Linked DNA regions of Prosthecobacter dejongeii. The protein of the gene in region 2 interacts with the protein of the main gene of each other region in a pairwise test. Links are inferred from orthologs where the notes say so. Each region holds a gene or a part of one and is shown on either strand. Other genes may lie near its edges.

The links. Proteins that work in one complex are often made in the same cells at the same time.
Region 1: the proteins of HNQ64_RS09185 (region 2) and HNQ64_RS11170 interact in binary tests that used the Escherichia coli proteins (3 or more experiments, as listed by UniProt). The link is inferred for Prosthecobacter dejongeii from one-to-one orthologs.

The regions. Positions count from the first base shown.
Region 1 is NZ_JACHIF010000004.1:147,222-150,993, reverse strand. The notes cover bases 647-3,537. They hold HNQ64_RS11170 (cysteine desulfurase), read right to left. Parts: upstream 2,754-3,537; coding sequence 1,539-2,753; downstream 647-1,538. Other genes in these bases: HNQ64_RS11165 (PH domain-containing protein), read left to right, coding at 2,907-3,537; sufU (Fe-S cluster assembly sulfur transfer protein SufU), read right to left, coding at 1,093-1,539; HNQ64_RS11180 (TolC family protein), read left to right, coding at 647-1,077. In the rest of the region: more of HNQ64_RS11180, read left to right, coding at 1-646; more of HNQ64_RS11165, read left to right, coding at 3,538-3,665; HNQ64_RS11160 (outer membrane protein assembly factor BamB family protein), read right to left, coding at 3,689-3,772. UniProt on the Escherichia coli protein: Cysteine desulfurases mobilize the sulfur from L-cysteine to yield L-alanine, an essential step in sulfur metabolism for biosynthesis of a variety of sulfur-containing biomolecules.
Region 2 is NZ_JACHIF010000003.1:320,016-323,750, forward strand. What follows is about bases 397-3,250. They hold HNQ64_RS09185 (SufE family protein), read left to right. Parts: upstream 397-1,533; coding sequence 1,534-1,968; downstream 1,969-3,250. Other genes in these bases: HNQ64_RS09175 (hypothetical protein), read right to left, coding at 397-484; HNQ64_RS09180 (SWIM zinc finger family protein), read right to left, coding at 761-1,465; HNQ64_RS09190 (Gfo/Idh/MocA family protein), read left to right, coding at 1,979-3,250. Outside these bases: HNQ64_RS09170 (DUF1549 domain-containing protein), read left to right, coding at 1-77; more of HNQ64_RS09175, read right to left, coding at 281-396; more of HNQ64_RS09190, read left to right, coding at 3,251-3,328; HNQ64_RS09195 (histidinol-phosphatase), read left to right, coding at 3,395-3,735. UniProt on the Escherichia coli protein: Participates in cysteine desulfuration mediated by SufS. Cysteine desulfuration mobilizes sulfur from L-cysteine to yield L-alanine and constitutes an essential step in sulfur metabolism for biosynthesis of a variety of sulfur-containing biomolecules.

The sequences.
Region 1 (3,772 bases), on a different replicon or contig from region 2:
CGAGGCCATGAAGGCCGGGTGCAGGACATCGCAGGTGCAGTTTTTGATGCTCGTAAGCAGCAATACACGCTGGGCACAGCGATCCTGGTGGACTGGTCTCCAGGAGATATTTATTACAGTGCCTTAGCCGCGAAACAAAAAGCCATCGCAGCTGAGGAACTTGCAGAAAAAACGCGCCGAGATATCCTCCAAGAATCTGTCGCACGTTATTACGATCTTCTCGCGACGGAAGCGGACATGGCCGTTATTGAAGATGATCTCCGCCTAACAGAGGATTACGCAAATCAACTCAGCGGAGCTGTCACCGCAGGCACCGCCTTCAGGGCAGATCTTCTGCGGGTTAAAACACAAGTAAGCCGCGCCAAAATTTCTGTCCGTCAGGGGCAAGAAAAGCGTGATCTTGCCGCAGCTGCACTGGCTGAAACGCTGCGCTTAGCTCCAGACACGGCTCTACGGCCTGCTAAATCTGACCTTGTTCCCGTGAGCTTGGTAAGCACCCACGGAGTAGCCACACTGATCTCTCAGGCCCATCAAAATCGCCCTGAATTACGCGCCGCCAGTGCCGCAAACACAGCCGCAGTGCTGGAGAGTGATCGGACACGCATCGCCCCCATCATCCCGAGTGTGCAGGCGGGCTACAGTCTTGGAGGTTTAGGCGGGGGTTTTGCTGGAGAATGGGGTAACTTCAATGACCAACAAGACTTCTTCTTGGGTCTGGGCTGGAAGATCGGCCCAGGGGGACTCTTTGATCGCCAGCGCCAAAAAATAGCTGAAGCACGCGAACAAGGGATTGCTCTCCAAACCTCGCAGGTCAAAGCCGCGATTGGTCGTGAAGTCGTGGAGGCGGCCTTAAAAGCTCAGTCCTCTAAGGACCAACTTCAGATCAACGAAGAAGCCGTCACTGCTGCGGAAGAAATGGTGCAGCTAGCCAAAGACCGCCAGGCCAGTCAGCTAGGTGTCGTGCTGGAATACTTGTTAGCCCGAGAAGAATTAACGAGAGCCCGCCAAGGCCGCGTGAAGTCCGTCACCGACTACAACAAAGCGCAGCACGCTCTTAAAAGGGCCGTCGGAAAATAACGGTTATCTGGGACCTTACTCTTTTCGCTCGCCCATCGCTTGCTCCAGAGCACGCCAGCCGAGCATCGCACACTTCACTCGCTGGGGAAATTTTTGGACCCCTTCAAGAAGGATTAACTCGCCTAGAGCCTCTTCATCTTTCACGGGTGCATCACCCAGCACCACATGGCGGAAATCTTCCAGCATGGCACGTGCTTTGCCCCCCTCTGCTCCTTTGATTTTAACGGTCATCATGGAGGCGCTGGCCTGACTGATGGCACACCCCTGCCCTGTAAACTTGATGTCTTCCACCTGGCCTTCAGAGCCAAATTTCACCCACATGTCAATCTCATCTCCACAGGTGGGATTATCACCATGCACATGCACACAGTCACCCGTGAGTTCACCATGGTTACGAGGATTGCGCGAGTGATCGAGAATCACTTGCTGATACAGGTCGCGGAGTTCGTCAGAAAGAGCCATCAGGAGAAAAATTTAACAGCCTGGTGCAGGATGTCCATCATCCGATCCACCTCGGCACGGGTGTTGTAAAAGTAAAAACTTGCGCGGCTAGTTCCGGGAAGTTTAAAACGCTTCATCAAGGGTTGCGTGCAGTGATGTCCGCCACGCAAAGCCAAGCCGTAAGTATTGGCATACTCCACCAGATCATGCGGATGGGCACAAGCTAAGGCGAAGGCAATGAGAGAAGCCCGTGGCTGCTGCGGCCCTAAGATGCGGATGCCAGGGAGTGTGGACATGCGCTCATAAGCATAAGCGGTCAATTCAGCGCCATGAGCTTGGATGTTCTCCAGACCTATGGTCTCCAAGTAATCAATCGCGGCTCCCAGCCCGATAACATCGGCAATATTAGGGGTTCCCGCCTCAAATTTCGCTGGAGGGGCTTTGTAAGCTGAGGTTTCCAGAGTCACGGTGGTGATCATTTCCCCACCTCCATGCCAGGGATCCATTTTTTCTAGCAATTCATAACGACCATAGAGTGCGCCGATACCCGTAGGAGCGCACATTTTATGACCTGAAAAAGCGTAAAAATCACAGCCAATGGCCTGCACATTTACGGGGATGTGTCCCACGGCCTGCGCCCCATCTACCAAGGTCATTGCGCCCAAAGCTCGAGCCTTGGCACAAAGCTCGACCACTGGATTTAGCGTTCCCAATGAATTCGAAATATGAACGCAGGCAAAGACCTTAACATGCTCATTCAAAAGCGTTTCAGCAGTCTCCAGATCCAGCGTACCGTCCTCTAGAACCGGGATGTGTTTTAACTCGGCCCCACTGCGTTTCGCGGCCATTTGCCATGGCACCAAATTGCTGTGGTGCTCCATCCCGGTGAGGAGAATAACATCCCCAGGTTTCAGAAACTGGGCCGCCCAGACTTGTGCCACTAGATTGATCCCTTCCGTGGTGCCACGGGTGTAAATGATTTCCTCCTCACGTCCAGCACCAATGAAGCGAGCCACTTTTTTCCGTGTGCCTTCAAAGGCATCCGTAGCACGCATGCTGAGCTCATGGAGTCCGCGATGCACATTGGCATTGTCCTCTTGGTAATAACGCACAAGCGCATCAATCACTTGGCGTGGTTTTTGACTGCTTGCTGCATTGTCAAAGTACACCAGCGGCTGCCCATGCACCTCCTGATCGAGAATGGGGAAATCTGCGCGTAAATGAAGCCAGTCCATGAGAATCTGGTGCCCTATCATCTCCCTCCGCATCGTGCAAGTGGGCGGCGTAGTCTAAGGTGCCTGTTTTGGTGGTTTAGTCGAGGGCTGGGCCACACTTTGTCTTTTGCATGTCTAGTCGCATTCCTTTATGACTGCTCGGGTTTATCCATCATGCGTTATCGTTTGCTAGAACATCCGGCGTTTCCGGGGCTACTTTCCAAAGAGGACTTGTTTCTTTTAGTGGAAAGAGGCTCGCTCGCACGCGGGGACCTGTGCCAAGATACGACCTCAGGCCGTGATCACACCGTGGGCGATGTCATCAGCGGCATGCGTGCGCCGCGAGCTCACGCTGGGGCACGGATTGACCGCCCTTTATTCCGCGAATTTCGCGCAGACGCACCGCATGAAGAAGGTTCTGAAATCGAATACGAAGAAACCGAACAAGCAGAGTCTGAAGAAGAAATTCCTAAAGGGACGGAGCGCTACACTCCTGCCGGAGAATGGATACTGCATGAATCGCACCCGTCTTGGTTCGGGGCAGGCAAAGCACTTTTTTTGGCATTGTTGCTCCTGATTACCACCTTCATGATCCTAAAAATTGACCCGATCTATGCCCCTATAAGCGCAGGACTCGCGCTGGTCCTCTTTATTCTGGTTGGCATTTTCCGATCTACCCGGACCTACCTCGTGACCGAAGAGCGTGTCGAAGTTGTCTGGGGATTGCTGGGGCGGAGTTCTAGAGAAGTGCGTATCTGCGACATTCGTAGCATTGATGTGCACGAAAGTGGCCTCAAAGGCCTACTAGGTCTTGGAACCGTGAATTTTTCATCCGCGGCGAATGCGGACATAGAGGTTCAGTTTCGCGATATCCGGGGCGCCCACGAAGTCAAAGAATTGGTTAGGCAACTACAGCGATTGAGTGACGAATAGTACCCACATTGATCTGGCTCGGTTTACTTCACTGATCGAATGCAATAGATAGCCTGCTCACTCCGCAGCAGTAGGCGATCTCCCGCCACAGCAGGGGTGCCGTGGAA
Region 2 (3,735 bases):
CCCAGCACCCACAATCCGGCCCACGCGACCTCGCCTGGGCGCTGCTGAACACCAGCGAGTTTCTGTTTGAGCCATAAGGGCTGGGGGATTCGGGCCTCACCAGCCAGTACAGTATTCATCACTCTCCGAGTGATGCGTCCGCCCCAAGAAGCCATCGTTCGCCCCAACCCGTCGCTGCTTGCGCCAGCAGGTGGTCTTTGATGGCCCCTCGGTCTTTCATGTCAAAAGCCAGTGAGCGCGACGCCCCTCACGCGCAGACCGTCCCACATGCGGGACGGTACTACAATGCGCGGAACTGCTCGCTTCGATACGCTTCCCCACCGCCCTGGAGGGGCGAAAGCGGGTAGCCGGGGGTGAAGGTGCGCAGCACCGAGAACCCCCGGTCTGGCGAATCACCCGAGATGCGTTTTGGCAGGCGTCCTGGAGGGACGCGAGAAAGGTCCGCCAGCCCCTGCACCTCGGCGGAATGGGGAGCGGGTTCCACCTTTCTCGCGCCTCTCCAGGGCGCGGCGGGTGTGGACGCGTTATTTGTTAGGTGGGTCCGGGGGTTCCCGCTCGCCAAGCCTCGCTCCACCCCCGGCTACCTTCCGTCGCCCCTCCAGGGCGGGGGCCGTTCTGCGGGCCGCGCCAGCAGGTACAGGATGAATCACTCTCCGAGTGATGCGTCCGCCCCCAAGCATCTCGTCCGCCCCAACTTCGCCCCCAACTCGCCACTACCCTCACCAGCAGGTGGCCTCCGATGGCCATCCCTCGCCCCCACTTACTTCCCCTCATCCAAATCAATGCCGAACAGCGCAGAGAGGTCCGTCCCCTCCAGCTCGCTCGCTTGGCTCAATCCGGCGGCGGAGGATTCACGGGCCGTGCTCAGCAGATCCGCCTGATCCACGCCGCGCAGGGTGAAGAGGAGCTGCGGCTGCGTATCCAGGAGAATGCCTGCGCCATACAGCACCGCCGCCGCGTGTTTGCACAGATCCGCGTGGTCTGGGCAGGAGCAGTCAAAACGGATCTCGCCGGGCTGAGGAAATAGGCCGTCTTCGGGATGCGAAAGCACCTGCATCAGCCCATCTCCCAGCTTGCCCGTCAGCAGGTCTAACAAAGAGTTCACCTGACCCTGGCTGGCCTGGACGATCTCCTGCCAGCGATCGGCCGCCAGCGGGCGGATGTGGATGAGGGTGTCGTAAAGCTCCGTCCCGGCCACCACGGCGCTGATCGTTCCGGGCTCCACGGTGAGGTCCAACACCTTGCCCTGGCGCAGGTAGCTGCGGCCAGCGGGCAGGCGGGCCTCATAGTGTTGGTAGTTCGCCAGGTGGCTGCACCAGGCCTGACCCCAAAAGCTCTGGCACAGGTGACGGCTTTTTTGCGGGGCCTCCAGCGGCTGCAGGGCCTCGCCCCGGGCGCGCCGTTTGGCGATCTCCCGCTGCACTCGCTCTGCCGCTTCCTGCGTCTCTTCCCGGTTCCATGACATGCACTTTTTTAGCCCCGGCACAGCGGACTTGCCAGTGAAACGAGTGGCAGGCAGGTCAAAGCGTGGCCATGCTGGTGCCCATGACCCTGCGGGATAAACAAGCCGAACTCATCGCCGACCTGAACCTCATCGAAAACGTTCAGGAGCGCCTTTCTGCCCTCACCTCCTTCATCCCGGCGGTGACGCTGCCGGAGGCCCTGCGCACGGACGATCTCCTCGTGCCCGGCTGCGTTTCGCGCGTGTGGGTGCAGGGCGAAATGAAGGACGGACGCTGCCAGTTTCGCTGCGCAGCAGACTCGCCCATGGTCGCGGGATTAGTGGCTCTTTTGTGTCACCTTTACACGGATTCGGAACCAGCAGAGGTGGTGGCCATGGAGCCTGAAATCTGGGTCGGATGCGCCTTCCACAAGGCTTTGACGCCCACCCGGCTGAATGGACTGGCCTCCATGCGCACCCGCATGCGCGACTGGGCCGCTGCAAGCTCGCAGGCCCCGCAGGCGTAGTCCTGTGCCTATGCCTGTCAGCCGCCGCACCTTTTTTAAAAACACCTCCCTCGCCGCTGCCTCCGTCGCCTTTCCAGCGGTGGTGAAGTCTGCCAACCCGAACTCGAAGCTCCAGGTCGTGTCCGTGGGCGCGAATGGCATGGCATTCAGCGACATCAAAAACATCGGCGCGCACGCAGCGGTGAAGTACGTGGGCTTTTGCGACATTGACAGCACCCGCTTTGATCAGGTGGACAAGGCCTTCCCCGGCACCCCGCACTTTGCTGACTTTCGCGAAATGTATGCCCAGTTGGGGGATAAATTCGATGCCGTATCGGTGGGCACCCCGGACCACATGCATGCGAAGGCCTCCATTGATGCCCTGCGCCTGAAGAAGCACGTGTATTGCCAAAAACCCCTTGCCCACACCGTGTGGGAGTCCCGCCAGATGCGCCTGGAGGCAGAGAAAGCCGGCGTAACCACGCAGATGGGGAATCAGATTCACTCCGCCATCGAGTATCGCCTGGGTACCCGCCTGCTGAAAGAAGGTGCCATTGGCAAAATCAAAGAAGTGTATTCCTGGGTAGCTGTGACGGGGAACGAGCGCAACAAGCGCCTGGAGCCCCTGCCGGGCAGCGCCGTGCCGAAAAATGTGAACTGGGATCTGTGGATCGGCTGTGCGCCCATGCGTGAATACGCCGCCTGTTATCACCCCTTCATCTGGCGTGACTGGCAGGACTTCGGCGGTGGTGCCATGGGCGACTTCGGCTGCCACATCCTGGACCCTGTTTTCACGGCCCTGGATCTGAATGCACCCCTCACCGTCACCGCGCGAAACAGCGGCATCAATCAGCACATCTGGCCCACTTCCGAAGAGGTGGAATTTGTCTTCCCAGGCAATGAACTGACGGCGGACAAAACCCTGAAAGTGACCTGGAGCGATGGCGGCCTGCGCCCTGATCGCAAGCTGGCCAAGATGCCCGATAACCTGGAACTGCCAAAGAGCGGTTCCCTCTTCATCGGTGAAACCGGGAACATGGTCCTCGGCCACGTCGCCGGTCCACGTCTGTACCCCACGGATAAATTCACCACCTTCAAATACCCGAAGGAAAAAGGCCTCAGCCACTGGCATGTCTGGGTGGATGCTTGCCTAACCAATAGCAAGACCAGCGATGGGTTCCACTACGCAGGCCCGCTCTCCGAGGCCGTGCAGCTCGGCAATGTGGCCACGCGCTTCTGCCCCGGCCCCATTGACTCCCGCACGGGCGATCCCCTGGAGCCCAAGATCCTGGAATGGGATGCGGCGAACCTCAGCTTCAAGAACTTCCCGGAAGCGAACAAGCTGCTGACGAAGACCTACCGCGAAGGCTGGGCGATCTAAAGCCCCGTTACCCAAAGCGTTCCTCCCGCCGAAGACGACCCTGCAAAGGGCACGCGGTGGGAGAGCGTGCGCGCACTTTTTCCCGCCATGGTCCTGCACTTGGCCCAGGGCGGGACTTGCAGCCAGCCTGCTTTGCCGCCAAGAAGAGGCATGCTGACGGATTATCACAACCACACCCCCCTCTGCCAGCATGCGGAGGGTTCCCCCCTGGACTATGCCCGCCATGCCCAGAGCATCGGCCTGGCTGAGATCGGCATCTCAGATCACAATCCCATGCCGCAGCACCTGGATGAATGGCGCATGCGTCTGGATGAACTGCCCCGCTACCTGGACATGGTAGAGGAGGCCCGCCAGGGCGTGCGCATCCCCGTGCGCCTCAGCCTGGAGTGCGACTACCTGGAAGGCCG